Regions from separate parts of the Desulfosporosinus sp. genome, predicted to be linked through region 2. Evidence: riboswitches for the same ligand, from Rfam matches in the RefSeq annotation. Region 2 holds a riboswitch; the other holds the start of a gene.
What was found. A riboswitch is a leader RNA that binds a small molecule or an ion and turns the genes downstream of it on or off. The one in region 2 is predicted to bind molybdenum cofactor.

Region 1 (5,646 bases), on a different contig from region 2:
AAGTCATTTGACTTCACATATCATTTCACAATAAGAACAGGGCACTCTGATCGATGAACAACACGCTGACTCACACTACCTAATACTGAACCAGCAATCGGTCCGTAGCCATGGCTACCCATGACCACTAAATCTATATTTTCTTTAGCAATCTCTTCTAAAATTACACTTGCTGGATGTTGTCCCTGTAACATTTTTTTCTCTAAGATAACATCTTTAACATCGATTCCTTCTATGGTTGCATTTAATGTAAGCTTCCCTCTTTCTTCAATCTGGTCTGGCGTAATTTCTTGTATGAGATGAGCCATATTGTAGCCCCAATACGCTTCCGGAGTATAAGCCACAAACAAAAGTTCGATTTTAGACTGGTATTGCTGAGCGATCTTTAAAGCAGTTTGTAACGCTCGACGGGAATACTCCGAAGCATCTGTAGTCACCAAAATCTTTTCAAACATGTCTGTTCCTCCCTAATCCTCAGATCTTCGTTCCTTTGATCTGTCTTAATTTCGGACTTTACTTCACGATAAGAACGGGACACTTTGCCCGCTGAACGACGCGCTGACTCACACTGCCTAACACTGAACCAACGATCGGTCCGTAACCATGGCTACCCATAACAACTAAATCTACGTTTTCTTTATCAATTTCATCTAAAATAACACTTGCAGGATATCCCTGTTCCTTTTTCTTTATCAAGGAAGTATCCCCTAAATCGATCCCCTCAAGTGTCGCTTCTAAAGCAAGCTCTCCAGCTTCCTCAATTTGTTCCTGGGGAACTAATATACTATATACAGCATTATAGCCCCAATATGCTTCCCTTAAATGAATAACGAATAGAAGTTCCACCTCAGCGTTAAATACCCGTGCTATTTCTAAAGCTGTTCTTAGTGCTCGGCGAGAATACTCCGAGGCATCTGTTGCTACCAATATCTTTTTAAACATAACCTCAGCTCCCATTAGATTATTTTATATAGTTCATATATTCACCACTCAATATTTAAAATCCTTCTTTATTTATAACTACTTTTTAAAAGATTCCATTAAATTTTCTGATAAGTCTAATAATATTTACTGCTTATGAAAATAACTTCCTGTTGGAGTATTTAGGAAATACTATTTATATTCTTTACATAGAACATATGTTCTGATAAAGTAATCCTGTGCAAAAGATGAGGTGGTGTACATGAAAATTTTAATGCAGCCAATCGAAATGATTGCTTGGTTTACCTTAGAGGGAATCCCTAATCCTATTCGCTATAAAATGACTTCAACGGACGCTTCCAATGTAGTCGTTAAGGTAGACCGAGTCGTGACCCGCTCCGAGGAAAAACTCGCTGGAAATCGCATGATTATTTTTCGTTGCCAGAGTGAAATTAACGGACTTTTAAAACTCTATGAACTCAAATATGAGCTAAGTACATGTAAATGGTACTTATATAAAGCTTAGAAGTTAATTTTTGGCGGAAACTCATTGACTGTCTGTCTAGCAAAAAAAAGTTCCCTCCATACTTTCATACAGTAGGATAGGAACTTCTGTTAGGTGTTAATCGGAAACGCTGAGTTAAGACCAAAGCGCAATGGCAGAAATCGGAACTATAATACAACACAAATCTCCAAGTTGAAAAGGCCGATGGCCACGCTTGCCGGAATTAATCGGAACATAAGCCTGAAAGTCGTAGTCTCGTCGCTGATGTGACATCGAAGCATTTGAGATAGAGGCTGGATTCTTGACTAATTGAATAAATACAAATTGACCGTCAGGCGTAGGAATCGTTTGAACAATTTGTCCAGAGAAACAGTTTTCTGGGGTTTGAGCTCGTGCACACTGGTCCTGCTCTACAATTAACTGAGCAGGACGAATTCCCCAAGAAAGATTGTCTTGCTTTAAAGTATTGGGAATGGTGAGCTTAATTCGAAGTTCTTCTACCCAAATTCGAGCTACCTCATCACGACGTTCAATGATCCTCCCGTCAAAGATGTTTTCCGTCCCAGTAAGGCGAGCTACGGTGCGGTCAGCCGGCTGGTGTATAATCTCCTCCTGAGTGCCTAGCTGAATTATTTTCCCATTATCCATCACTGCAATATTAGGACAAAGCCGAAATGCCTCTTCCAGGCTATGAGTCACTAGAATCATTGTCCCCGAGAATGCATTTCTCACATCGATTACTTCTTTTTCCATTTTCTTTTTTACTTGGCTGTCTAAGGCGGAAAATGGTTCATCTAAGAGAAGTAACTCTGGATCTGTAACAAGTGTCCTGGCTAAGGCCACACGTTGTTGCTGTCCTCCAGAAATGTATGGAGGATAACGCTTCTCCAGTCCTTTAATTCTTAGCCTTTCCATGATGGAATGAACCTTAGCACGCTTTTCCGATCTGGGACAATGGTTCAACCCAAAAGCAATGTTTTTTTCAATCGTAAGATGCGGGAAAAGGGCGTAATTTTGGAATAGGTACCCAACACGGCGTTTATAAGCCGAGACATCGATGCCCTCGCTAGAATCAAAAAACGTAGTATCTCCGACTTTAATGTACCCCTCGTCCGGTTGTTCCAAACCAGCAATCATGCGCAGGGTCATACTTTTGCCGCATCCAGAAGGACCTACTAAAGCTAAGGAAGATCCTTCAGATAGTTTAAGATCAATTTGAAGGGAGAAGAGTTCTAAGGTTTTAGAAATCCGAACTTCTATCATCGATTACTTCTCCTTCCAACCTGACGATTAAGAACATTGATCAAGATTAATACCAGTAGAGCAGTCCCTGCCATAATTAAGGCCAGACGATTAGCTGTCCCCTGGTCCCCAGCTAACATGGCATTATAGATGGCAATAGGCATAGTTAGTGTTTCGCCTGGTATGCCACCCGAAACCATAAGCGTTGTTCCAAAGTCCCCCAAAGCTCGCGCAAACATAAGCACCAACCCAGAAGCAATCCCCTTCCAAGCGTTAGGAATAACCACACTGAAAAAAATATTGAATTCTGTCCTACCAAGGACACGGGCAGCATCTAAAAGATCCGACGGGATCCCTTCGATAGCTGAACGAGCCGTCTTAATAAAAAAAGGGATTGAAACAACTGTGGCAGCAATTATTGCCCCACGAGTGGTAAACACAAGAGGGGCTCCCAACTCTTCCGCCAGACTCCCAATCCAGCTATTCCGGCCTAGGATAACCAGCAAGTAGTATCCCAGCACGGTCGGCGGCAGGACCATGGGAATGCTGATCAACGAATCCAGAACCTCCCGGCCTTTCCAACGAGTGTTCCCTAAAAACCAGGCGATGGGTAAACCGATCAGCAGTCCGATGAACGTAGCAGTTAAAGCCAGGCGCAAGGAAAGATAAAGAGGCATTAGATCCGTTATACTCATTATTACTACCTCTTTCAAGACTTCTCCAATATAATTCATTAAGCATCTACACAGTGACTTCGAAACCGCTAAAAACTATGTTAAAGCTTATATTTGTTCCGTTCTCCGATTCTTTAAAGGAAATACGGTTCAAACCATTACTACTTCACAAACTCGCCAGGGAGCAGAAAACCGTATTTTTTCATAATCTCACGCCCCTCTTCTCCATGGACATACGCCATAAATTGACGGGCATTATCCTCTTGCTTGGTCGTTTTCAGGATAGCCATCGCTTGATTAAGAGGATCGTGCCACGACCCGTCAATTAGGGTGAATTCCACTTCATCCGCTTTATAGATGGAAAGAGCAATGATCGCGACGTCCACATTTCCAGATTTAAGGATGGCTAAAGTGTCTTGGATATTCTGACCATAAACCATTTTTTGTTCTACCTTAGTCCATAGATTGCGATATTCTAAAGCTTGTTTAGCGGCTTTGCCGTAAGGGGCGTGTGACGGTTCAGCAATGGCAATTTTTTTGACCATAGGATTGTTCGCTAAATCGTCTAACTCTTTTATAGACAACGGGTTTCCTTTCAGAGAAACAATACCGATTCTGCCCTGAGCATAGAGTTGCTGAGTATCGGTTATGATAAGGCCTTTTTGATTAAGCTTATCTACATATGAAACATCTGCTGCTGCAAAAATGTCATAGGGTGCTCCGTTTTCGATCTGCATGGCAGTCGTTCCCGTGGAGCCAAAGGTTATTTCCGTCGGTATATTTGTCTCCTGTTCGAATTGAGTCGCGATTTCTTTAAAGGCCAGCGTAAGATCAGCAGCAGCTGCAATCCGAAGTTTTGGAGTCGCTGAGGTTGCTGGGGGACTGGATTGGGCGCAACCCGTTAGGAATAAAAGACAGATTAATGATAGCGTAACAAAGTACCTCCAAATTGGTTTCACAGGTTTAAACATACTATGGCTCCTTTCTTTGCTAATATCCGTATTTACTGACACTTCTATACAAAAGACGGCTCCACAAAGAACGTGGAGCCGCCATGTAATACAAGTCAACGTGCAGCTACCTCCTTTTCAAAATGTGAAGGTAGGTCCATTTCCAGACATACCCTGAGGGCCTTATAGCCCTGGCCGATGAACCATGGATTTCTCTTTAGGTTGATCAGCTCGGAGAGTAGATTATTTAGTTCGTTCTGACACTATTGAAGAACAAAGTTGCGTGTAATTTTATTCAAAAGGCTTAGGCATACGTTTAATCCAAAATCCACCTTTAAAATTTTTTGGTTCATACGAAACTACAAAAGCTTTGGGGCAAAACTTATCGAGGATGTCAAGTAATTTAGGTTCATTGCTCCTCTTCGCTAAAACCTGCATCATAAGCCGGGGACCATCCTTGCCATCAGCTAACCAAGAAGTAACACCGTATCCAGATTCCCGTAACTTTGAGGGTAATTCCGCTTCAACGCAATCTACTGTCACTTGAACTGTAACATAACCTAAAGCAATGTACTCCTCGATTCGGCTTCCGGTATACACCCCTAAGCCGTAACCAATACAATACGCTGCTAGATTCCAATAATTTTCGAGATTTTGCAGGACTATGCCTAATCCTGTCATATAAACAAAAACTTCAACGACAGAAATAATCGATGCTAAACCTCTTTGCCCTTTTATTACGAAAATCATTCGCAAAGTATACAAGGACACATAGACTACATTGATTCCGATAATGATAAAAATGAGTTGCATAACTTTTTTGTTTCCTCCACTTTCAGCTACTTGATTCTCCTCTCTATATTCTACCTTTTTAATCCCTTCTTGTCATTGCATAGATCAAATTTCTTATAAATCCCATCTACAGGTTCACAGGGTAAGCAACACAATTTTATCCCTCTAATTGCGAGCATAAAACTGTCTTGGTCTTTGCTTGTGAACTACTCCTAAAATATATCCAGCTTGCATATAAAACCAAGATCAACAATGTGATGTCCAAGTATACTTTGAAAACAAAGACTCCTATTACGCCATATACAATACCCATTATAATTGTAATTACATATTGGAACCTACTCACACTAGGCATGATAAGCATTAATAGCCCTATGGTTGTGAGTAGCGTCGGACAGGGAATAACCCCTACAGGTGAAACCACCAGGAGCATAAGAGCATTTTTATCCACAAATTCAGGGTACCACAGTCCAATGAGTATAAAGGAAAGAGCAATAGCAGTTATCCATCTACTTTCAGCTATTCGAATGTTTTCTTTTCCCACAAATAATTGTACTAATGC
Region 2 (5,646 bases):
ACGAATTTGGAGTGTCCCTAAAATCCGAATTGCTTGTTCTAAGTCCCCTTCAGGATGATACTCTACTTCTTTTTTTTCGTGGAGAATCCATTGTAAAAGATTATCTTCCTCTTCACTATAAGGGTGTAGTGAATGATTAATACTTCCAGATACCCCAATCACCTTGACGTCTTTTCCCCAGGCTCTTACTTTTCTTAGTAACGAAAGAAAATCTCCATCCCCTGTAAGCAATAAAAACACATCGAAGGTTGAGGCTCTGGTTAGCAAGATTTCCTGAGCTTCGAGCATCAATTCTAGATCTGCAGCATTTCGGCGAAGTTCTGTACTAGCATAATTATTTTTTCCAAATACATGTCGGGTAAAGACGTTCGTTTTCTCGAAGGTAGTTTGAGTTCTCCAGAACTCTTCACGGTCAAAGTTAGCGTAAAGATAGATAGCTAATAATTCTACATTAGATCGTTCTGTATAGAGATGCAAAAACCTTACCAACTGCTCGGGCTTTAATTCGTACCCACGCTCTAATAAACTGGTCCAAATATTCTCGTAGTCCACAAACGCTATGGCTTTCAATACTGTTCACCTCACAAGCCACTAATATACCATATTCTACGTAAGATTATGGACAGACGTGACAAGCCATGAACTTAAACCCCTTTTAGAACAGTAATTTTAATATAATTATTTCAGGCTAAGGAGAAAGGAGAATCAGCAACCGCCACCGAATTGTAATAACTCTAATTCCCTTGACCCTGTGGTAGCAAAAATTTAACTCTACACGCTTATTGTTAGAAAGAGAGATCGGCAATTGCCAATCTCTCTTTCATCATTCCGGTGATTACGGATGCTGAAGTGTTGAACCACATTCACTTGCTTCCCCTTTAAGAATCTGAATTCCATGGGGGATTGCCGGAGCAATTGCTGCAAAGCATTCCCGAACTGCTTTAACACTACCTGGCATATTTATGATTAGGGTTCGCTTTCTTAGGACTGCCACCGCTCTGCTTAACATGGCCTTGGGAGTTACTTTAAGGCTTTCCATCCTCATCACTTCAGCAATACCCGGAACCATACGATCTGCTACAGCTAGGGTTGCCTCGGGTGTTACATCTCGCAATGAAAAGCCAGTCCCACCCGTCGTCAAGATTAGATCTAGGTTCAGTTCATCAGCCCAAAGTCGCATAGTTTTCTCTAGGGATTCTTGGTCGTCAGGGAGTACCACATACTCCACAACCTGACCGTCAATTTCTTCAACCAGCTTGGCAAGGGTTGGACCGGATAGATCCTCCCTTTCACCGCGTGAACCCTTATCACTTGCCGTAATAACTCCTACGCGAAGCATCAATCAATCACCTCTATATCATCTCCAACTCGAACGACTCCGCCTTCCAGTAAACGAATAAAAATTCCCTCTTTCGGCATGACACAATCTCCCGCCTGATGGTAAATCGCACATTTTGTATGGCATTCTTTACCAATTTGAGTCACTTCCCCGATACTAGTAGCCCCAATTTTTAGCTTTGTTCCAATCGGGAGAGTAAATAATTCTAATCCTTCTGTCGTCAAGTTCTCCGCAAAATCCCCTGGCACTACCTTCAATCCTTTGTCTTGCATCGTCTTAATACTCTCCATCGCTAGCAAACTAACCATGCGATGCCAGTCTCCGCCATGGGCATCTCCTTCCAGACCAAAGCCCACCTTGAGAACCCCTTCACCAACATTCTTTTTACGCATTCCTTTTCGTTCACTTGTGCAAACAGCTACTATTTTCCCCATATTAATATACCTCTTTCATGCCATTCTATTTTTTAATTGAAGCTCCGCTTCAGAAATGTCTAGTCGAACTTATCCAGGGACTTACTGCCACTTGCCCTCCTACTTACAATGCCTAGTGGCAGTTAGTCATCGGACAAAATGCCCGCTTTTTCCGCCCAGCTTTTCAACCAGATAAATATCCCCAATCGTCATGGTCTTATCAATTGCTTTACACATATCGTAAATGGTCAAGGCTGCGACACTAACTGCCGTCAATGCTTCCATTTCCACGCCAGTTTTGCCGTGGACCTTAACATTAGCCTCAATATCTATCTCCCCCGGTTCCACCAATTTGAAACTCAACTTAGCACTTGTAATTGCTAAAGGATGACACATAGGGATCAACTGTGATGTCTGCTTTGCCGCCATAATTCCAGCAACCTGGGCTACTGACAAAACATCTCCTTTGGCAATCTGCCCGGAACGAATCCTTTCTAACGTCTCTGGTTTCATCAAAACTTTACCCTGGGCAATAGCAACCCGTGCCGTTTCTTCCTTATCGCTAACATCGACCATTCGTGCGCGTCCTTCTTCGTCAAAATGCGTTAAATCCATTTGCTTTACCCTCCGATCTGAGACATTATACGTGTATCTTGCCAAGCCTCATTGTTCATATGATGCTCAGCAGGTTTATGCCAAACTGCCTGGGCAAATACTTTCAGAATATCGTGATCAGTACTGCCTGAACGTAGAACCTCACGTAAATCAACTTCATGTTTACTGTGCAGACATGGTCGCAGTTTACCATCAGCCGTTAAACGCACCCGATTGCAAGTATTACAAAAATGGCGACTTAGCGCGCTGATAAAACCGATACTTCCTTTATAGCCGCTAGGGCGATAGTATTCTGCTGGACCTCCGCCGAGAATATCCTGGGTAGGTACGTCTTCATCGAGTTCTAATAACTCTTTCATTTCTTTAATTGAAACAAAATCCGACCGGTGCTCTGAACTGACCCCAATCGGCATAAGCTCAATGAATCGAACATGGAGCGGATATTGCTTAGCGAGCTTTAGAAAGCTGGGCAACTCGTCCGTATTAAACCCACGAACAACAACTACATTAATTTTAACTGGATTTAGTCCAGCCTCTAGTGACCGAAAAATTCCCTGAATCACTTTCGAGACATCCCCTCCGCGGGTATTCTCAGAAAAACGTGTTCGATCCATAGTATCTAAGCTTATATTAACACGCTGAACTCCAGCGGCCTTTAGATCAAAGGCCATTTCCGGAAGTAACAAACCGTTGGTAGTGAGCATGAGATCCTCTACTCCCGGAATTTGAGCACCCTCTCGCAGAAAGTCCAGAATATCGGTGCGCACTAAGGGTTCTCCTCCAGTAATACGAAACCGCCGAAATCCCAATTCTGTACTTATCCTCATTAACCTTAGTATTTCTTCAAAGGAAAGAATAAAATTATGGGGCATCCATTGTATCCCTTCATCAGGCATACAATATCTGCAACGTAGATTGCAGCGATCTGTCACCGAAATTCTAAGATAGTCAATTCGCCTAAGAAATTGATCTTGCATTACGTCTCCCCTTTCTTAGATTTAATTTTTGAACACAAAAAAACCCGCGGTCTGTAAACAACCGGGGAACTATATTCCACCTGTCGACAGACTCCTTTCCAGCAGGAGATATTACAGTTTCCTATAATACCCGAGTGCTTAAGCACTTGTCTGGTCACCATAGCCTCTGCTTTAGGTAATCCAGCTTCGGAGCAGTACATTTAGTTTTAAAATCTGTTAACTCTACATTAGGTAATTCGCGATAAGTTATCGAAATCCCTTTTAATTAATATATTACATTTTTTACTTTTTATTAAAAAAATGATTTAGCTTTTTTCAAAAATATTGTACACTATAATAAAGGTAAGGTCCAAGGAGGTAATAATGCCAAACGAAACCGTTACTCATTCAATTCTAAAAGCTAATGGGGCATTACTAGAATGGGTGAAAGACACTGTAGTCCGAGAAGTGCCATTAACCATTCACTACAACCGGGAAGAAATTGCCACGCTCTTGTGTTCTCCTTCTCAAACTGAGGAACTTACACTTGGGTTTTTATTCAGCGAAGGATTCATCCGAATACCGGAAGACGTTTACGAGATTCGCCACGATCCTTCAGACCACATGGTTTGGGTCGAAGGCAAGCCCTGCGTCTTGCAAAAAGAACTTATGAGCAAGCGCTTTGTATCCGCTTGTTGTGGTAAAAGCAGAGCATCCTTTTGTTTTGCCAATGATGCACTAATGGTTAAACCGCTTACATCAACCTATAACATTCCTATCCAAGAAGCCTATGATTATGCTAAGTTTTTGCAATCCTATCTACCACTTTTTCAAGAAACCGGTGGAATACACAGTGGTGGAGTTGGCCATGAAGGCAATGTACTCCTAACAAGCTATGATATTGGCAGGCACAATGTCTTTGATAAGCTCAGCGGTGAAGCCTTTCGCACTAAGTTAAATCTCGAAAACCATGTGATTTTTTTCAGCGGTCGAGTTTCCTCGGAAATCCTGCTTAAGGTTGCCAAAATGAAGGTCCCCATCCTCATTGCCCGCGGAGCACCAACGGATATGGCCTTATCTCAAGCGACGGCTTTGAATATTACTGTTATAGGGTTTGCAAGGGAACAACGCTTAAATATTTATACCTGTCCTGAACGGATCCTTTGCTAAGCTAAGAATGTACTGCGTTGACGTTGAAGTTTGTTTATCCTTTATGGATATCAGCCCAGTCTCTCGGTGTATTAACATTACAGAAGGCGTTCATCAAATCTGAAAAGATCTCTAGTTCTGACTCCTCCACATACTTCACTGAACAGTTTGGATAGAAATCGATAACCTTGAGGCGACCTGCTTCAAGGTTCTTTTTTATTGTGGGAAGGCAACGTCGATGATAAAAAGCATGTAACGGATGGAGTCCAGATCGAAGCTTTGGGACGACGACATCGTGTTCCGGAATCCACTTTGACAAATAATTAATAAGATCCATTTTTAGAAAAGGCATATCACAGGCAACGAAGAAAACTTCGTCATAGGTCGCAGCTTTTAACCCCTGATATAGCCCTTCCAGGGGACCTTGATCTGGAATCTCGTCCTGAATAATCGGCAGTTCAAAGCATGCAAACCGTTCAGGGTTGTTACTGCTAATGATCACCTCTGAAAACACGGTATCCAGAACCTTTAAACTCCGTTCAGCCAGAGTTTGACCATCGATCTCTAAAAAAGCTTTATCTTTTTTCATTCGCGAGCTCTTTCCACCCGCTAACAAAATACCAGTCGCCTTCAATTTCGGAAGGCCGTTTCTAAAGTTTTGCAGTAACTTAGTAATTTTTGAAGACCTCCTCGTATTCAGTGGACGAGAAGCGGGTCAGAATCCGATTCCCCACAATTGTTACTGGAACTCCAATAGCATCGGTGGTTTTTCTCAACTCTTTAAAGTTAGTAGGTGAAAGAATACTTTTCTCGGTAAACAAAATTCCTTTACCCGAAAGGAATCGCTTTGCGCGAAAGCAATAGGGTCAAAGAGGTACAGTATACATAATCACTTCTTGATTCACAAACCTTCACTCCTCAACTCATCTGAGGCTAGCCCTCTTACTTCAATGTACCATATTCAATCATTTATGTCACGATGCGTTGCGAGTGGTCACCCTCTAAAAATGACGAGAGCCGGAGGGGCGTGAAAGGACGCGTGACAAGGGGACGATCCTTTTTGACACAAAGTGTGTCAAAAAGGATCGTCCCCTTGTCATACTTGTCATAGGTTAAAGGGACCCCTAAGGGCCCCTTTGCAGGTTAGTTAATTTTTGAGATTTTCACGCCGCAC

Region 1: it holds a riboswitch for molybdenum cofactor, as region 2 does, so the genes downstream of both, modA (molybdate ABC transporter substrate-binding protein) here and moaA (GTP 3',8-cyclase MoaA) in region 2, are expected to answer to the same signal.

Annotation. Positions count from the first base shown of each region.
Region 1 is NZ_JABZFS010000077.1:69,916-75,561, forward strand. It holds gene HGJ98_RS18670 (universal stress protein) at 21-455, opposite strand; gene HGJ98_RS18675 (universal stress protein) at 514-942, opposite strand; gene HGJ98_RS18680 (hypothetical protein) at 1,184-1,447, shown strand; gene HGJ98_RS18685 (sulfate/molybdate ABC transporter ATP-binding protein) at 1,562-2,689, opposite strand; gene modB (molybdate ABC transporter permease subunit) at 2,686-3,363, opposite strand; gene modA (molybdate ABC transporter substrate-binding protein) at 3,504-4,313, opposite strand; molybdenum cofactor riboswitch at 4,408-4,541, opposite strand; gene HGJ98_RS18700 (DUF2179 domain-containing protein) at 4,584-5,105, opposite strand; gene HGJ98_RS18705 (hypothetical protein) at 5,242-5,646, opposite strand, start outside.
Region 2 is NZ_JABZFS010000062.1:67,166-72,811, reverse strand. It holds gene HGJ98_RS13850 (NYN domain-containing protein) at 1-570, opposite strand, end outside; gene HGJ98_RS13845 (MogA/MoaB family molybdenum cofactor biosynthesis protein) at 836-1,339, opposite strand; gene HGJ98_RS13840 (MOSC domain-containing protein) at 1,339-1,773, opposite strand; gene moaC (cyclic pyranopterin monophosphate synthase MoaC) at 1,900-2,367, opposite strand; gene moaA (GTP 3',8-cyclase MoaA) at 2,373-3,344, opposite strand; molybdenum cofactor riboswitch at 3,420-3,548, opposite strand; gene fdhD (formate dehydrogenase accessory sulfurtransferase FdhD) at 3,708-4,493, shown strand; gene HGJ98_RS13820 (molybdenum cofactor guanylyltransferase) at 4,528-5,088, opposite strand; partial or broken gene HGJ98_RS22425 (glutaredoxin family protein) at 5,141-5,326, opposite strand; gene fdhF (formate dehydrogenase subunit alpha) at 5,616-5,646, opposite strand, start outside.